One region of the Mycoplana sp. MJR14 genome, then DNA from elsewhere that is predicted to be linked to it. Evidence: predicted binding sites of a transcription regulator. Region 1 holds the regulator's gene; the other holds the start of a gene.
What was found. The regulator LexA, encoded in region 1, represses DNA repair genes until DNA is damaged. The targets are predictions, from matches to a motif close to TGTTCNNNNTGTGTTCNG.
Positions count from the first base shown of each region.

Region 2: P0086_RS22200 (UvrD-helicase domain-containing protein) is a predicted target of LexA. The motif match lies at 3,301-3,318, and genes of this name have one in related genera.

Region 1 is NZ_JARGEO010000006.1:159,441-168,401, forward strand. Features, by position in the region: gene P0086_RS15990 (DUF992 domain-containing protein) at 1-317, shown strand, start outside; gene P0086_RS15995 (hypothetical protein) at 768-980, opposite strand; tRNA gene P0086_RS16000 (tRNA-Ser) at 1,176-1,265, opposite strand; gene P0086_RS16005 (hypothetical protein) at 1,691-2,962, opposite strand; gene lexA (transcriptional repressor LexA) at 3,765-4,475, shown strand; gene P0086_RS16015 (ComEC/Rec2 family competence protein) at 4,456-7,086, opposite strand; gene gltA (citrate synthase) at 7,389-8,678, shown strand; gene lpxB (lipid-A-disaccharide synthase) at 8,709-8,961, opposite strand, start outside.
Region 2 is NZ_JARGEO010000012.1:130,408-139,368, reverse strand. Features, by position in the region: gene P0086_RS22205 (hypothetical protein) at 1-453, shown strand, start outside; gene P0086_RS22200 (UvrD-helicase domain-containing protein) at 575-3,259, opposite strand; gene P0086_RS22195 (L,D-transpeptidase) at 3,367-4,053, opposite strand; gene P0086_RS22190 (carboxymuconolactone decarboxylase family protein) at 4,255-4,662, opposite strand; gene P0086_RS22185 (cyclase family protein) at 4,735-5,553, opposite strand; gene P0086_RS22180 (efflux RND transporter periplasmic adaptor subunit) at 5,820-7,052, shown strand; gene P0086_RS22175 (efflux RND transporter permease subunit) at 7,052-8,961, shown strand, end outside.

The DNA of each region.
Region 1 (8,961 bases):
TCACGACGATGGGGATCGAGCCGGTCGACCACTACCAGGGCGAGATCCGCAAACTCGGCGTCGACCTGGGCTTCACCACGCAGGGCCGCCTCGTCTGGGCGGTGCTGGCCCCCACCGCGGGCTATCACGAAGGCTCGCTCGGCGGCATCTACCAGGGCGCCACGGCCGAGGCGACGGTGGGCGCCGGCGTCGGCGCCAACATTCTCGTCGGCGGCACGTCCGGCTCCATCCACCTGCAGACCGTCAGCCTGACCGGTCAGATCGGCCTCAACATCGCCGCCACCGGCACCTCGATGACGCTGACCTCGGTCAACTGACGAGAACATCGCAAGACCCCTGCCCTCCAGGCAGGGGTTTCCCCGAACTGTCCGACATCCCGCCGGGTCGGCAGAACGCCGCGCTCACCTGGTTCCCCCTTCCGGCAACCGCTGGCCGAGCCAGACAGCCTTCCTCGCTCTTCCGTGAAAGTCACGGCAGCCATGCTGTCGGGCGGTCAGGACGAACACTGCATCGCAGAGCCGGTTCTCTTTATCGCGCGTGCTCCGACCCCTTCGTCATCCCGGACGAATTTGGCGACGCTGCACCCGGCGGCGCCCGGCATTCGCCGCGCCCTCGCCGGCGAACCTGCGAGGCGACGGGAACATTTTTGTTCCTTATAAACAGCTAAAGCATTTCGAACGGCTCGCGAACATCTGCGACCGTTTGAGGAACCACTCTGAAACTGCAGCGAAAGCTCTAACCCAAATGGGTGAGACAACACCCCTGCCCTAGACTTCGCTGATGGAAGGCAACAGCGTGATCACTTCCCGCTGATGACGTTCGTCCAGTGGTTCGATGTTCTTCGCCCAGAAGGCCTCTGCTTCGGGCGTCTCGCGCTCCCAGATGCGGGTGGTGACATGATTGTCATCCACCTTCGAGAGCCGTCGTCCACCGAGGCGGAGATACTCTTTCGCCAGTTCGGCCGCATGCGTCTGTTCCATGACCGCCATCCCTCCGATCGGAAAGATCAGCAGCATCGCATTCTATCGGGACGAGTGCCACTAACGGCAAATGGCAAGACGATCGCCGGGAGGATGCCAAGCCAAGGCAGATGGCGAGGTCCACCCCTCCATCCGCGCGCGGTTCAGGGCGCAGGTCGATGACTGTCAGGAAATATCAAATAAAATCAAAGGCATTGGCGGAAGAGGTGGGATTCGAACCCACGGTACGGTTTCCCGCACGCCGGTTTTCAAGACCGGTTCCTTAAACCACTCGGACACTCTTCCATCTAATTTATATCAAAGCGGCTTCACCCATGATATCCAGTGCGGAAAAAGCCAGTTGCTACGCACTTTGCAACTATTTCGTTTTCCGAGTTGCGCTTATAGCCGCTTGCAACGCTGCGTCAACTCCGCTGCCCATCGCGAGGAATTTTCGCCTTGGTGATCCAAAACCATCCGCACTGCTCGGGCGCGGACTTCCAGTGAGAATTTGTTCGTTGTCTTTCTCATATCGGCTCCACTGTCTCAGAAGTTGGAGCCTCCGGCAAACCCTGTGCGGTTCACCCGACCGCGCTCATCATCGCCAGCAGAATGCCGGCAATGAGCAGAGCTGGGGTATGGATCACATCTGGACCCTGACCGAGCAGCTTGCGGAAAAATGGGACCGAAAATTCAAGAGCTAGGCGCCGCCCCTCATGGCAAGCTCCGGTTCACATCCGGCGCGGGCGTTGTTGATCCCCAAGTTCTTTTATGTATGCAAAGAGCCACATGGAGAATCTCTCATTCCAGACGTCATTATGATTTTGGATGATCTCCGACGTAGTGCGAGCAATTAGGAAAGGATTTCTCTCCTGAATTACTTGGTCCTGATTGTTTGGTACACTATCGCGAGAAAGGCATAGCCCCCCGGCGATGAAATGCTCAGACAGTCCATCAGTTTCCGCGCGCTCACAAATACCAGTGCCGGCCAGTTCCAGTGTGTGTGTTTTAAAATCTGGAAAATTACCTATTGTGGTCCGCTGGGTCTCTGCCCGGTAAAGGGCGAGCCACTGTCCCGCTGGAAATGCAAACCTCGTCGCCCAATCTCCATCGGATGAAACGGATAGTAATAGAGGCTGCTGAGCATCCGAAAATCGCTCTTTGGACCGAGTAGTTGCATCCAATGCAACGTAGCGAGAAGCCTCAAAGGCCGGATTTAGGAGTATAACGGCGTTTGCGATGCCAGAGATCAATTCATACCTACCACCCTGATAGCCAGGATGGGCCTTGGCGACGTTATATATAAAAGATTGACTGGTGGCGGAGAATAGTATTCTTGATCCAAAACTGTGACCGATCGCGATGAATTGATTTTCAGAGGAATATTTGTCGGACAGCACCGAACTAATTGCTCCGACAATTTTGGATACGGACCCGGATTGAGCGATTCTGTCAGCAATGGTTTGCTTTGACCAGAATGTAATGTTGTCTAGCGGGAAACGATCAAAAGGAGGAATCTTCGATTTAGCGTTCCATCCAACGTAAATGCCAAGGACCTGCTTTCCGCCGAGATTGGAGGCTGAGAGTTTTGTGATCAGATTTTGGAAATTAATATAGTCGGAGTCGCTCGCAGAGACATCGTGCTTCCAACCATGAATGTATAGAATGACGAGCTTTGGCAACGATGTGGCGTGGGAACTCTCAATAGGACGAGGCTCGTTATCTGCCCGTCTCGGTCTATCCCAGTTTAACTCAAATAGAACATTGGTGAGTTCACACCGGTCGACAAAGCTACCCTCGTCCGTGAGTCGAATATTGAGAACCTTGCCCTCGTAGTAGGGCCGCGGCTTATAAATTGGGTCTTCGGCCTGCCCCCTCTTGCCACAATCGTTCTGCGACGCATCGGCAGGTTCGTCAAAATACGATTCGACTTCAGGAACCAACCAAAATACCAGGAGCAAGGCAATAACGCCACTGATTGGACCTATGCGAGTTCTCCACATTGCCCCCTCCATTTTCTTTCAACTTTATATCATGGCACAAAATCAATTCTTTAACAACTTGCTCTTCAAGCATTGGATGTATTCTGTGGCAAGCATGATAATTTGAAAGAGCGCGTCACATCTATTAATCGGGGATCCTTTGGAAGGTTGCCAGCACCGCTTCTCTGCATACCTGTCGCAACACTTCGCAGGCAGCTCGCCATTCAGTAGCGACGAATTCATCGCGGTGCCGTTTATGCGTGGTGGAACTAACCAGTCCACGCCGGCCGGCGGATTCGAGGTGCGCGATCCGCCGGAGCCGGCGGACTGCTCCATTTCCATTTCTCTGACATAGTTGGCCGCACCTATAACGGTCTCCTTCCGGTCGAGTTACCTTGGTAGCCAGCTGAAGAACGAAAAGAGAACACACCGCTACGATCTTTGCAACTCAACTCCGTAGCACGTTCACGTATCATTCCGTATGGGCCGATACGAGATAGGCGTCAATGCACTGAAAAAACGGGAGTTTTTGGGATCAATTGGGATGAGTAGTGACCGGCGAAATAGAATTTCAAGACCGGTTCCCTAAACCACTCGGACACTCTTCCATTGGCCCGGCGCGACAAGTTGTGTCGGCATCGGGTGCCTTGTACACCCCAGAGCGGCGCACAGCGACTTTATAGCCGTTCGCCAGCGGCCGTCAACGTCCCACCACATGGCCTGTCCGGAGCGTCGAATTCACTGAATTTTAGCCACTTGCGGAACACAAATGGAACAGATAGTGTTTGTTCCGTATTTGTTTCACGATTCTGGGTGACGAGCCATGCTGACCCGCAAGCAACAGGAACTGCTTCTCTTCATCCACGAGCGGATGAAGGAGACGGGAATTCCGCCGTCGTTCGACGAGATGAAGGATGCGCTCGACCTGGCGTCGAAGTCCGGCATCCATCGGCTCATCACCGCACTCGAGGAGCGCGGCTTCATCCGCAGGTTGCCCAATCGCGCCCGCGCGCTGGAGGTCATCAAGCTGCCGGAGGCCTATTCGCCTAGCCTGAAGGCGCGGCGCGGCTTCTCGCCCTCCGTCATCGAAGGCAGCCTCGGCAAGGAAAAGCCGGCGCCGGAACGGCCGCAGGCTCCGGCATCGGAGAGCTCCGTTGCCGTGCCGGTGATGGGCCGGATCGCCGCCGGCGTGCCGATCTCCGCCATCCAGAACAACACCCACGATATCTCCGTGCCGGCGGAAATGCTGGGCGGCGGCGAGCACTACGCGCTGGAGGTTCGGGGTGACTCGATGATCGAGGCGGGCATCCTCGACGGCGATACGGTGATCATCCGCAATGCCGGAACGGCCAACCCCGGCGATATCGTGGTGGCGCTCGTCGACGACGAGGAGGCGACCCTCAAGCGCTTTCGCCGCAAGGGCGCCTCGATCGCGCTGGAGGCTGCCAACCCGGCCTACGAGACGCGGATTTTCGGCCCCGATCGCGTCAAGATCCAGGGCAAGCTGGTCGGTCTCATTCGTCGCTATCATTGACGCCGCGGGTTCGGTCCGGATCCCAGAAGCTGTCGGAGCGCCAGTCGTAGAGGCGATGGCGGTTCCAGGGGCGGTGGATCTGGACGACGGCCGGCGTGATGGACATGTCGCGCCCTGCCCCGCCACCAGGGCCCGTCGATGCGATCTCCAGGGCGCCGGTCAGGCGCAGGTTTTGCCGGCCGATCAACGGGGTTCCGTTGCTGCAGGCGCGTCCGCCGCGATGGCGCGGGGCAATCACGATATCGGCGCTGTCGCATGCCGCGGCCAGGTGGATCGGATCCTCCAGCCAGATCACCCGCCAGCCGGCGGCAGCGACGCCGGCACACCACGCCTGCCGGCGGCAGACGAAGCGCTTCTGCGCGGCCGCCAGGGAGAAGGCCGCGTCGAACGCCCCGCCCATCGTGCCGGCCCCGGCCGGAGACCGCCCGGAGACCCCGGGGCCGGATGCCGCAGCCTCGGGCGGCGATATGGAGTTGTCCTCGCCTAGTTGCCCGTCACGCAATCTACCGTTACCCGATTGCCTGTCAGGCGATTGCCCACCGACCGATCGCCCGTCGCCCTGTCGACCGGTTGGCCCCGTGGCTCGGCCGCCCGCTGTTGAGCTTGCAATACCCCCACGCTCGCGTTCCCCGCTTTCGAGTGTCGCAGGCGCCCGGTGTTCCTTAAGCCGAAGCGCATACCGCCATTGATCGTAGATGAAGCCCGGGGGCTGCCGGCGATTGGTCGCAGCCTCACGGTCGTGGACGAGCGCCACCAGCGTTCCGTCCTCGGACACCAGCACTTGCGGCGCCGGCTGTGCGGGCGGGAAGAAAGCCAGACCGGCGCCTGCGACGAGCGGCAGGAGGGCGAGTGCTGCGATCTGTGTCCGGAACAGGCAGGCGATCGCCCCACCCGCGGCCAGGAGGGCGAAGGAAAGCGGCGGCAGGCGTCCGGTGACGATCTCGCCGCCCCAACCGGACACGAGATGCGCCAGGGCGATGATGGCTTCGATGCCCATTCCCATCACCTCGAGGGGAATGCCTTCGAGGCCGAACGGCATCAGCAGCATGGCGACGACCCCCATCGGCATCACCACGAGGGAGATGATCGGCATGGCGAGCAGATTGCCGGCAAGCCCGTAGGCGGGAATCCGATGGAAGTGACCGACGGAATAGGCGAGCGTGGCAAGGCCGCCGATCACGGAAGTGAGCAGCAGGCCGGCGACGAATCCGCTCGCGTGCCGCGTCAGCCGCCGACCGCGTGCGGCCGGTCGGTCGCCGGTGGCACCCCGGTCCCGCCAGGCGGCATAGCCGGCCACGAGCCCGAGGGTCGCGGCATAGGACATCTGGAAGCCGGGACCGGTGACGGCCGAGGGCGTGACCGACAGGATGACGATCGCCGACAGGGCGATGTTTCTCAGGCTGATGGCGGAGCGATCGACGAGGACGGCGAGCAGCATGATGACGATCATCAGCCAGGAACGGACGGCCGAGACGGCGCCCCCGGAGATCAGGATGTAGAGGGTGACGGTGACGAGACCGCCTGCCGCGGCGACCTTCTTGATCGGGTACCGCTCGGCCGCGCCGGGCAGAAGAACCAGCGCCAGGCGCGCCCCGACCAGGAACGTGCCGGCCGCCAGCACCATGTTCAACCCGGAGATCGCCAGCACATGTGCAAGGCCCGCCTGGCGCAGCGCCTCGACCGTCGCCGGGCTGATCCCCCGCTGCTCGGCGGTGACGAGAGCGGCGGCGATGGCGCCTGCGTCGCCGCCGATCCGGTCGCGGATCCGCGTCGTCAGCGCCCCGCGCCAGCTTGCCATCGTCTCCTGCGCGCCGGCAAGCCAGGAACGCCCCCGGTCCTCATCGGCCAAGGATGTCGCTGCAGGCTTCCCATAGAAGTAGCCGATCGCGCCGGTACCGGCGAAGTATGCATCGAAGGCGAAGTCGTTCAATCCCGGCAAGGCTGCGCCCGACGGCGGGCCGAGGCGCGCGCGCCCCGAGATGCCCTCCCCGACCGAGATCGGCGCGTGCCGGCTGCGCGCCACGAGATTGACGATGGCCGGCGGCCGGCGCAACGTCGGCTTCTCGGTGGAGAGCACAGAAATGCGATAGCGCATCCGCCCGCGGTCGTCCGCCTCGCCGGCCAGCACGCGTCCGGCAAGTGTGGTCGTCACCGGCTGATCGAGCAGCACGGTCGAAAGCCGCGCCGTCTCGATGGCCGCGAGCGTCAGCCCGGCAACGAACAGAAAGCCGGTGCGCGCCGCAACGGAATGGACGCCGCCACGATGCCACCAGCGGGCAGCCAGGATGACGGTTCCCACCAGCATGGCTGCGAGCAGCAGCGGCGGGAGGTCACGGGGAAGTGCGTACCATGTCCAGCCCCCTGCCCCGAGCGCGACGGGCACGAACAGGAAAGGCGTGCCGTAGTCGCATTCCCGCTGCCAGGCCGCGGCGAAGGACGATCGTGCGCGGGCGGCCACCGGGGCCAGCCGGAGCACCATCGCCCGCCCGGAAGCCGGCCGGGAAAGGCCCGGAAACGGCCGGGCGACGAGGGTCCCGGCCGGCGTCGTCGCCGAAGCAGCCTCCGGCGCTGCGGCCCGTTGTGCGACCTCGCTGGCAGTCCGCTCCCCCATCCCGAAGATCCCGGCGTCAGACCATCGGATAATGCAACTTCAGATTTTGTCAGGCAATCCCGATTTTGCGGCCGATTGGCCGGCATTCCGCGAAAGAATGCCCCCTCCCTAATTTCACGGCCTCGCCCACAAGTTGCTTGCAACTGGCGCGGAAGAGTAGATATTGCCATCCGGAATGTCCGATTTTGCATCGCACAACTATGCCTTTCGTCCTGCTTGGCAGGGCGTCGCAAATGGGTTAGCAAAGCGGCACCGCCAAGTTCGGGCACGCTCCGTGCCCTCTTAATTCAATGGAGGTCCTCATGACGGGAAAGAGCGCGGACGTCACAATCGGTGACAAGACGGTGGAGTTGCCACTGCGAACCGGGAGTATCGGGCCCTCGGTCATGGATATCGGCACGCTCTACAAGCAGACCGGCGCGTTCACCTACGATCCCGGCTTCACGTCCACGGCCTCCTGCGAATCCAAGATCACCTACATCGACGGTGACGAAGGCGTGCTGCTGCACCGCGGCTACCCGATCGAACAACTGGCCGAGCACGGCGATTTCCTGGAAGTCTGCTATCTGCTTCTGTACGGCGAACTGCCGACGAAGGCGCAGAAGGACGACTTCGACTATCGCGTCACTCATCACACGATGGTGCACGAGCAGATGTCGCGGTTCTTCACCGGCTTCCGCCGCGACGCGCATCCCATGGCCGTGATGTGCGGCTGCGTCGGCGCGCTGTCGGCGTTCTACCACGACTCCACCGACATCACCGATCCGCACCAGCGCATGGTCGCCTCGCTGCGGATGATCGCCAAGATGCCGACGATCGCCGCGATGGCCTACAAGTACCACATCGGCCAGCCGTTCGTTTATCCGAAGAACGATCTCGACTACGCCTCGAACTTCCTGCGCATGTGCTTCGCGGTGCCTTGCGAGGAATATGTGGTCAATCCGGTGCTGGCGCGCGCCATGGACCGCATCTTCATCCTGCACGCCGATCACGAGCAGAACGCCTCGACCTCGACGGTGCGCCTGGCCGGCTCCTCCGGCGCCAATCCGTTCGCCTGCATCGCCGCCGGCATCGCCTGCCTCTGGGGCCCGGCCCACGGCGGCGCCAACGAGGCTGCGCTCAACATGCTGGCCGAGATCGGCACCGTCGACCGGATCCCGGAATACGTCGCCCGCGCCAAGGACAAGAACGATCCGTTCCGCCTCATGGGCTTCGGTCACCGCGTCTACAAGAACTACGACCCGCGTGCGCGCATCATGCAGAAGACCACGCACGAGGTCCTGGGCGAACTCGGCATCAAGGACGATCCGATGCTCGAGGTCGCCATCGAGCTGGAGCGCATCGCGCTCACCGATGAATACTTCATCGAGAAGAAGCTCTATCCGAACATCGACTTCTACTCGGGCATTACGCTGAAGGCGCTCGGCTTCCCCACCACCATGTTCACCGTGCTGTTCGCGCTGGCGCGTACCGTCGGCTGGATCGCGCAGTGGAACGAAATGATCGAGGATCCGGAACAGCGCATCGGCCGCCCGCGCCAGCTCTATGTCGGCGAACCGAAGCGGGACTACGTGCCGGTCTCCAAGCGCTGAGACGAGGTCGACAAATCAGAAAAAGCCCGGTCAGAACAGACCGGGCTTTTTTTCTTTCAGCAGGGTGACGATCACGTCTGCCGCCTTGTCGCCAGGCGCGCGCGCGTCCTGCATGCGGTCATGGACGAGATCGAACCCCTCCAGCATCGACTGGCGCTGCAGCGTCGCATGCGAGAGCCGGACCGCCCAGCGGGCAAGGCTGCCGGGGCGGGCCATCTCGTTCAGGTATTCCGGGATCACGGCATAGTCGGCGATCAGATTGGGCAGTGCCCCCGTCCAGGTC
Region 2 (8,961 bases), on a different contig from region 1:
CTTATGCAATTCATTCACTGGCTGGAATCTGCAGAGATATACGCCATCCGCCAGTTCCTGACCTATGGCGAGTTGTTCGACAGCATGTGCGGTGCGATTTCGAGCGAGGGGTTTGCAAATATTGAAGTTGGTCGCAAGCTGAGCGGGCTCATCAAGACGATCGAAACCGGCGTTGATGCATACAGATATGCCGAGATATCGCTGTCTACGCTTGGAGAAAAGCGAAATTCAGTCTTCTGGAGATATCTCCAGAAACTCAGCGCCCTTGTTCTGAAGCTTGCTGTCCATGAGGACCGAAGGCATCTGGTGCCGCCTGCCGAGGACTTTTTCTCAGGGGCAAAATCCGCCAACCCGGTCACACAGCCCAAACACGGCTGGAGCTCGCAGGAAATTCAGCGCTTCGAGAAGAAGGCGAGGAAGAAGCTCGCGGCAGCTTTAGAAAAGCGGGGGTAGAGGCTTGGACATGATTGGCTCCGGCGCAAACGAACTCTCTATGAAGATAGTGGAAGGTGCGGCGAGCATCAAGTCGTGCCACGCCGCGTGCTGACCCGGATACGCCTCCAACGGCGTATCCTCACACCTTCTCCACGAACCCGTCCAGCACCTTCTTCTGGCCGGCGCGGTCGAAGTCGATGGTGAGCTTGTTGCCCTCGATCGCGGCGATGTTGCCGTTGCCGAACTTCAGGTGGAAGACGCGGTCGCCGACGGCAAAGCGCGAGGGCTCGCTGGTGGTGGACTTCGCGACCAGTTCGCCCTCGATGGTGCGCGCCCGCGGGCCGCTCTCGCCGTAGCCGATGCGCTCGACCGCATGGCCGGAGCGGCTGCCCCAGTTGTCGCGCGTGGCGTCGGTCTTGTTCTGCTGGGCGCGGCGCCAGCCGGGGGTGGAATAGGCGTTCTGGAACGGCTCCTGCTTGTCGAAGCGCGACTGGCCGTAGCCGCCGCGCCCGCCGTAGCCGCCATAGGACTGCTCGGTCTCGGCGACCTCGACATGGGCCTCGGGCAGTTCGTCGAGGAAGCGCGAGGGGATCGTCGACTGCCACAGGCCGTGGATGCGGCGGTTGGAGACGAACCAGATGTGGCAGTTGCGCTTGGCGCGGGTCAGCCCGACATAGGCGAGCCGGCGCTCTTCCTCGAGGCCGGCGCGACCGCCCTCGTCGAGCGCGCGCTGGTGGGGAAACAGGCCTTCCTCCCAGCCGGGCAGGAGGACGGTCTCGAATTCCAGCCCCTTGGCCGAGTGAAGCGTCATGATCGAGACGGCGTCGAGATCCTCGTTCTGCTCGGCGTCCATGACGAGCGAGACGTGCTCGAGGAAGCCGCGCATGCTTTCGAACTGCTCCATCGAGCGGACCAGTTCCTTCAGGTTCTCCAGCCGGCCGGGGGCTTCGGCCGACTTGTCGTTCTGCCACATCGCCGTGTAGCCGCTCTCGTCGAGGATCTGCTCGGCAAGCTCGGTGTGCGGCATGGTCTCCAAAAGCGCCGACCAGCGCTTGAAGTCGGCGACGACGTCGAACAGCGCCTTGCGCGCCTTCGGCTTCAGTTCGTCGGTCTCGACGATGTCGGCTGCCGCCGCCAGCATCGGGATGTCGCGGGCGCGGGCATAGTCGTGCAGGTTGCGGATCGTGGTGTCGCCCAGCCCGCGCTTCGGCGTGTTGACGATGCGCTCGAAGGCGAGGTCGTCGGCCGGCTGGCAGACGAGGCGGAAATAGGCCATGGCGTCGCGGATCTCGAGCCGCTCGTAGAAGCGCGGGCCGCCGATGACGCGGTAGTTCAGGCCGAGGGTGACGAAACGGTCTTCGAACTCGCGCATCTGGAAGGAGGCGCGCACCAGGATCGCCATGTCGTTGAGGTTGTGGCGCCGGCCGTTCCTGTCCGGCCGCTGCAGGCTCTCGATCGTCTCGCCGACGGCGCGGGCTTCCTCTTCCGAATCCCAGGCGGCGTGGACGACGACCTTGCCGTCCTCGGGGTCGTGGCGGTCGGTGAACAGCGTCTTGCCGAGCCGGCCCTCGTTGTGGGCGATCAGGTGGCCGGCGGCGCCGAGGATATGGGCGGTCGAGCGGTAGTTGCGCTCCAGCTTGATCACCTTGGCGCCGGGGAAATCCTTCTCGAAGCGCAGGATGTTGTCGACCTCGGCGCCGCGCCAGCCATAGATCGACTGGTCGTCGTCGCCGACGCAGCAGATGTTTATCTGCTGCTTTTCGTTTGCGCTCACGCTGTCGCCGCTGCGCGGCTCGCTCCGCGGGGGCGCGCCATCGGGCGCGACGGCCGCCTGGCCTTGCCGTCCTTCGGACCGATAGGCGCCTGTATCATCCCATGGTTCGGAACGTGGTGCGGCTTGCATCTCCCCCTCAAGGGGGGAGATCGGGCGACGGGTCGACCGTTGCGCCAGCAACCTCAGCCACATGTACTGGGCGGTGTTCGTATCCTGGTACTCGTCCACCAGGATGTAGCGGAACTTCTGGTGGTAGTCCTTGAGGATATCCGGATTGGTGCGCAGGATGCGGATCGGGTGCAGCAGCAGGTCGCCGAAGTCGCAGGCGTTCAGCGTCTTCAGGCGGTTCTGGTAGGCGGCGTAGAGTTCGCGGCCCTTGCCGTTGGCGAAGGCGCGGGCGTCGCCCTCGGGGATCTGCGCCGGATCCAGCCCCTTGTTCTTCCAGGTGTCGATCATGCCGGCGAACTGCTTGGCCGGCCAGCGCTTGTCGTCCAGCCCTTCGGCCTGGATGATCTGCTTAATCAGGCGGACGACGTCGTCGGTGTCGAGAATGGTGAAGTCGGACCGCAGCCCGACGAGCTCGGCGTGGCGGCGCAAGAGCTTGACGCCGATCGAGTGGAAGGTGCCGAGCCAGGGCATGCCCTCGACGGCGCCGCCGACGAGCAGGCCGATGCGCTCCTTCATCTCGCGCGCCGCCTTGTTGGTGAAGGTGACGGCGAGGATCTGCGAGGGATAGGCGCGGCCGGTCGCGAGAATATGGGCGATGCGGGTGGTCAAGACGCGCGTCTTGCCGGTGCCGGCGCCGGCGAGCACGAGCACCGGTCCGTCGAGCGTCTCGACCGCCTCGCGCTGCTCCGGGTTCAGGCCGGAGAGATAGTCGGGCACGCGGTGCTGATCGCGGGCGGCCATGGCGCGCGCGGCGATGCCGCCGGTCGGGCCCGGTCCGGCCGTGGAAGGGGCTGCCGGGGACCTCGGGCCGGGGGCAGGGGCCTTCTTCAGCGCCGGATCGTCGTCGTCGAAGAAGGGAATGTCGTCGTAACCGCTCATCATGCGGCCCAATGTAGTGATTCGGGGCCGAAAGGCCAGTTGCGCGTTCCTCTTTTATTCCGGTCGCCTGCCGGCAAGCGGGCGGCCGGACATGAGGGAACGGGCGTCTCCTACTGGTAGACGACGATGCGGGCGTGCTGCGGCACGCGGGTGTAGAGGTCGATCACGTCCTGGTTCATCAGGCGGACGCAGCCGGAGGAGACCGCCTTGCCGATCGAACGCCATTCCGGATTTCCGTGCAGGCGATAGAGCGTGTCCTCGCCGTTCTGGAAAATATAGAGGGCGCGCGCGCCGAGCGGGTTCTTCAGGCCCGGCTCCATGCCGCCGTTCTCGATGGAGTATTTCGCAAGCTCCGGCTGGCGGGCGACCATCTCGTTCGGCGGCTTCCAGCGCGGCCAGGCCTGGCGCCAGTGGATGACGCCTTCGCCCTGCCAGGCAAAGCCCTCGCGGCCGATGCCGACGCCGTAGCGCATCGCCGTCCCGCCCGGCTCGATGACGTAGAGGAAGCGCTTCGGGGTGTCGACGACGACCGTGCCGGCGGGCTCGCCGGTCGGGTCGATCACCCGCTGGCGGTAGAACTGCGGGTCGATCTCCTGGTAGGGCACCGGGGGAATCAGGAAGCCGCCGTCCTCGACCGGGCCGTACATCACCTGCAGCTCCGCATCGCTCGGCGGCACGATGGGACGCCGGGGCGCGACCGGGACGGGGGCGTAGCCACGCGGCATGGACGTGGAGCAGCTTGCCAGTGCCGCCGACGCGGCTGCCAGTAGGAACGTTCTCCGGGAAGTGGGCGACATGCGATGCGGGTCTTTCGAGGCGGGGTTGTGCGGGTGCTGTGATCCGTAGCGAAGTTGTCTGCGTGAACGCAAGGCGGGTCTGCGATCACATCTTTGTCACGGCGGCCGCGGTTCCTTCAAGCAAAGCCTGTGCGCCGCCCCGGCCGCCGGCGCATGTCGGCGCGCCGGTGGTGCGCTTCGGCAACGCTCCCGGATGCCAGCCTAGTTGCGGTCGGCGTCGAACACTCCGTCGACGGGGACCTGCAGGGCGGTCGCGAGCTGGTTGGTCCGCGCCGCGAGCGAGATGATCGAGAGAAGCTCGGCGTGCTGGGCCTCGGTCATGCCCTTGGCCTTCGCCGCCGCCGTGTGCGAATGAACGCAGTAGCTGCAGCCGTTCGTGGCCGAGACGGCGATGTAGAGCATCTCCTTGACCAGCGGATCGAGCACCGACGGCGTCGCCATGATCGCCTTGACGTCGCGCCAGGTGCTTTCGAGCAACGCCGGGTCGAAGGCGAGATAGAGCCACATGTTGTTGATGAAGTCGGATTTCCGCGTGGCGCGGATATCGTCGAAGACGGCCTTCACGCGGGGATCGGCCTCGAGGTCGGGGGCAGGCTTGACGGTGCTCATGGGGACGCTTCCTCTTGGAGTTGGACCGGCGGCGGCGGCCGCCGGTCTTGGCAAGCTTCAGATCGGCAAGCCTCACAGAAGGGCGATCACGCGGGACGGACCGCCGGTGCCGCCGCGCACCTTGGGCGCCCCGACGACGAGCGTGGCGCCCTTCGCGGGCAGGCTGTCGAGATTGGCGATCGCCTCGAGACCCCAGCGGCCGGCCGGAAGCCAGGCATTGTGGGCCGCGAAATCCGGCGAAAGGCCGTAGTCGAGCGAGAGCGTGTCGACGGCGATGCCGGCCGCCTTCGTCTCGAGCAGGGCCTCGACCGCTTCGACGTGGAAGCCGGGGAAGTGCAGCTTGCCGTCGGCGTCGGCGTTGCGGAACGTGTCGGTGCCGAGATGCTTCGACCAGCCGGAGTTCAAGGCGACGCAGGCATTGTCGGGGATGTCGCCGTTGGCGGCCGTCCAGGCCTTGATGTCGTCGGGCGTCAACTGCGCGTCCGGGTTGGCCGCAGCCCTTTCGCGAATGTCGATGACGACGAGCGGAACGACGAGATTTTCGACCGGGATTTCGGCGACCGAGAGGCCGTCGGCGGAAAAATGCAGTGGCGCGTCCAGATGGGTGCCCGTGTGCTCGCCGTAGCGCAGCTCGAACAGGTTGAAGGAATGCTCCTTGAAGTTGAACTTCTGCTCGCGGAAGAACTGCTGCGGACCGAAATAGGTCGGAAATTCCTCATGGAGTTCGTGGGTCAGGTCCGCCACGCCGGTCGGGGCGGCGGCGAGCACCGGCCCGAGGGGGGCGGTGGCAGCCACCGCAGCCGTGGCCGCACCTGCGGCTGCGGCGCGAAACAGGTTGCGCCTGGAAAGCATGTTCCTCTTGACGGATTCAATCACACAAGCGTCGCACATCGCATTCCCCTTTCCGAAAAGATACACTGTCCATGGAGACGAGGCGAACCCGGTTCGCCCGATGCGAAGGCTATCAAGCGGGCGGGGCCCCGTCAGCACAGCGGATTGCTGCAACCAGCACCGGTGGCGAACGAATTTTCGCGCGAACCTTACAAATACGTAATGATCGCATTCTTTCATTGCCGGTTCATGGGTCAGGCATGATACTTGGCCCGTTCGGCGAACCGCCCTTCGGGCGGAAGGCCGTGTCATGTCCGGAGTCCTGGATGCGCGTTTGGAAGCAACTGCTTGTCAGCCTCGCCGTCGTCGGCGTCGGCATCGTCGTCTGGGGACGGCTTGCGCCCGGCGCAGCCGATACGATGAAGGCTGCAGGCGTTCCCGACGGGATCGTGTCCTGGATGGCCCCGGCGGATGCGGCCGAAGGCGGCAGGCAGCGACAGGGTGGGGGCCAGGGACAGGGGCAGGGTGGACAGGGGCAGGGTGGACAGGGCGGCGGCCGGCGCCAGGCCGGCGGCTTCGGCGGTCCGACGCTCGTCGTGACGCGGCCGGTCGAGCTCGCGGTCGTCAACGACCGCCTCAACGCGATCGGCGACGGCGAGGCGATCCGCTCGGTGATCGTGACGCCCTATTCGACCGGCAACCTCATCGACGTCTTCGTGAAATCCGGCGACCGGGTGGCGCAGGGACAGGTAATGGCGCGGCTCGACAACGACGAGCAGAAGATCGCCGCAGACCAGGCCCGCCTGACCCGCGACCGGGCGCGCGACAAGCTGAAGCGCTACGAGAACCTGAAGGCGGCTGCGGCCGTCACGGACGTCGCCATCCAGGACGCGCGCGACGAGCTGAAGGCGGCGGAACTGGCGCTGCAGAAGGCCGAGCTCGACCTGCACCGCCGCGACATCAACGCGCCCTTCGACGGCGTGGTCGGCATCATCCTCGTCAATGTCGGCGACTACGTCACCACGTCGAGCGAGATCGCCCGGGTCGATGACCGCTCCGACATCCTCGTCGATTTCTGGGTGCCGGAACGCTTCGCGACGAAGGTCCGCGTCGGCGGCCCGATCTCCGCCACCGCGATCGCCCGGCCCGGCGAGGTGTTCACCGGCTCGGTCGAGGCGATCGACAACCGCATCGACCAGGCAAGCCGCACGCTGAGGATCCGGGCGCGGATCGACAACCCGCAGGACATCCTGCGGGCCGGCATGTCGTTCTCCGTCAACATGCACTTCGAGGGCGACCGCTACCCGAGCGTCGACCCGCTGGCGCTGCAGTGGAGCGCCGACGGCTCCTATGTCTGGCGGATCGCCGGCGACAAGGCGCAGAAGGTGCCGGTGAAGATCATCCAGCGCAATCCCGACCGGGTGCTCGTCGACGCCAAGCTGGACGACAACGAGGTCGTCGCGACCGAGGGGCTGCAGCGGCTGCGTGACGGCGCCGACGTCAAGGTACTGGGTGCCGAAGGCCGGCCGCGCCAGCCGGCTGCCGCGGAGGGAACGTGATGGCGGCAAAGACCGGCGAGACCGACATCCACGGCGGGCAGGGCGGGTTCACGGCGCTGTTCGTACGCCGGCCGATCTTCGCGCTCGTCGTCAACACGCTGATCGTCGTCGCCGGGCTCGCCGCTTTCAGCGGCGTCGAGATCCGCGAGCTGCCGTCGGTCGACCAGCCGGTCATCACCGTGACGACGGAATTCGAGGGCGCTTCGCCCGAGACGGTCGACCGCGAACTGACGGACGTGATCGAAGGTGCCGTGTCGCGCGTGCAGGGGATCAAGGACATCTCCTCGACCTCGTCGTTCGGGCGCAGCCGCGTCACCTTGCAGTTTTCCGACACGACCGACGTCAGCCAGGCGGCCAACGACGTGCGCGATGCGCTCGGCCGCGTCGCCAACCAGATCCCCGACGGGGCAGAGGAACCGCGCGTCGTCAAGGCTGACGCCGACAGCCAGCCGATCATGCGGCTGGCGCTCACCTCCGACCGGCTGTCGATGGAGGACCTGACGCTTCTGGCGGAGAACGAGGTCACCGACCGGCTCGCCGCCGTCGAAGGCGTCGCGGACGTGGACGTGTCCGGCGAACAGGAAAAGGTGTTCCGCGTCGATATCGACCAAGCGAAGCTCGCCAGCCGCGGCCTCACCATCGCGGACCTGAGCGATGCGCTGGAGACGGCGTCCTTCGACGTGCCGGCCGGTTCGCTCACCAGTATGAACCAGGACATCACCGTGCGGGCCACGGCCGACCTCGCCACGCCGGAAGACTTCGAGAACCTGATGCTGCAGAACCGCGTCCGGCTCGGCGATCTGGCGACGATCACGCTCGGCCCCGACGACGGCACGACGGCGCTGCGCTCGAACGGAAAGCCCGGCATCGGCCTCGGCATCATCCGCCAGGCGCAGTCCAACACGCTCGACATCTCCGCAGGCATCCGCGCCACCGTCGAGCAGTTGAAGGACATCCTGCCCGAGGGCACGGAACTCAGGGTGACGAGCGACGACGCCGTCTTCATCGACGGGGCGCTGCACGAGGTCGAGATCGCGCTCCTGGTCGCCGTGGCGATCGTGACGCTGGTGATCTACCTGTTCCTGCTCGACTGGCGCGCCACGCTCATCCCGACGATCTCGATGCCGATCGCGCTGATCGGCACGATCGCGGCCATCTATCTCGCCGGCTTCTCGGTCAACATCCTCACGCTGCTTGCCATCGTGCTGGCCACCGGCCTCGTCGTCGACGATGCGATCGTGGTGCTGGAGAACATCGTGCGGCGGCGCGCCGAGGGACTGGGCCCGCGGGCGGCGGCCGTGCTCGGGACGCTGGAGGTGTTCTTCGCCGTCATCGCCACGACCGCGACGCTCTGCGCGGTGTTCGTGCCGCTGTCCTTCCTGCCGGGCCAGACCGGCCGGCTCTTCCGCGAATTCGGCTTCGTGCTGGCGTTTGCGCTGCTTCTGTCGGGCTTCGTCGCGCTGACGCTGTGCCCGATGCTCGCCTCGCGCATGCTGACGAAGGAGAATGTCGAGCATGGCCACGGCGGCATCCTCGGGCGGTTCGGCAATTTTTGCGCCGGCTTCTATCGCCGCACGCTGAAGGCCTGCCTCAACGCGCCGATGGTCGTCTTCGCCGTCGCCTTGCTGTTCACCGCCTTCGGCGCCGGATCGTTCCTGTCGCTGAAATCCGAGCTGACCCCCAGCGAGGACCGCTCGCTGGTGATGATGCGCATCCAGGCGCCGCAGGGCGTATCGCTGGAATATGCACAGGACCAGATGCGCCTGATCGAGGAAAAGCTGCGGCCGCTCTACGACAACGGCGAGATCGTCAACATCTACTCGGTTTCGGGGCAGGGCGGCTCGACCAACAGCGGCTTCATGGTGCTCACGCTCGCCCCCTGGAGCGAGCGGGACCGCACCCAGCAGCA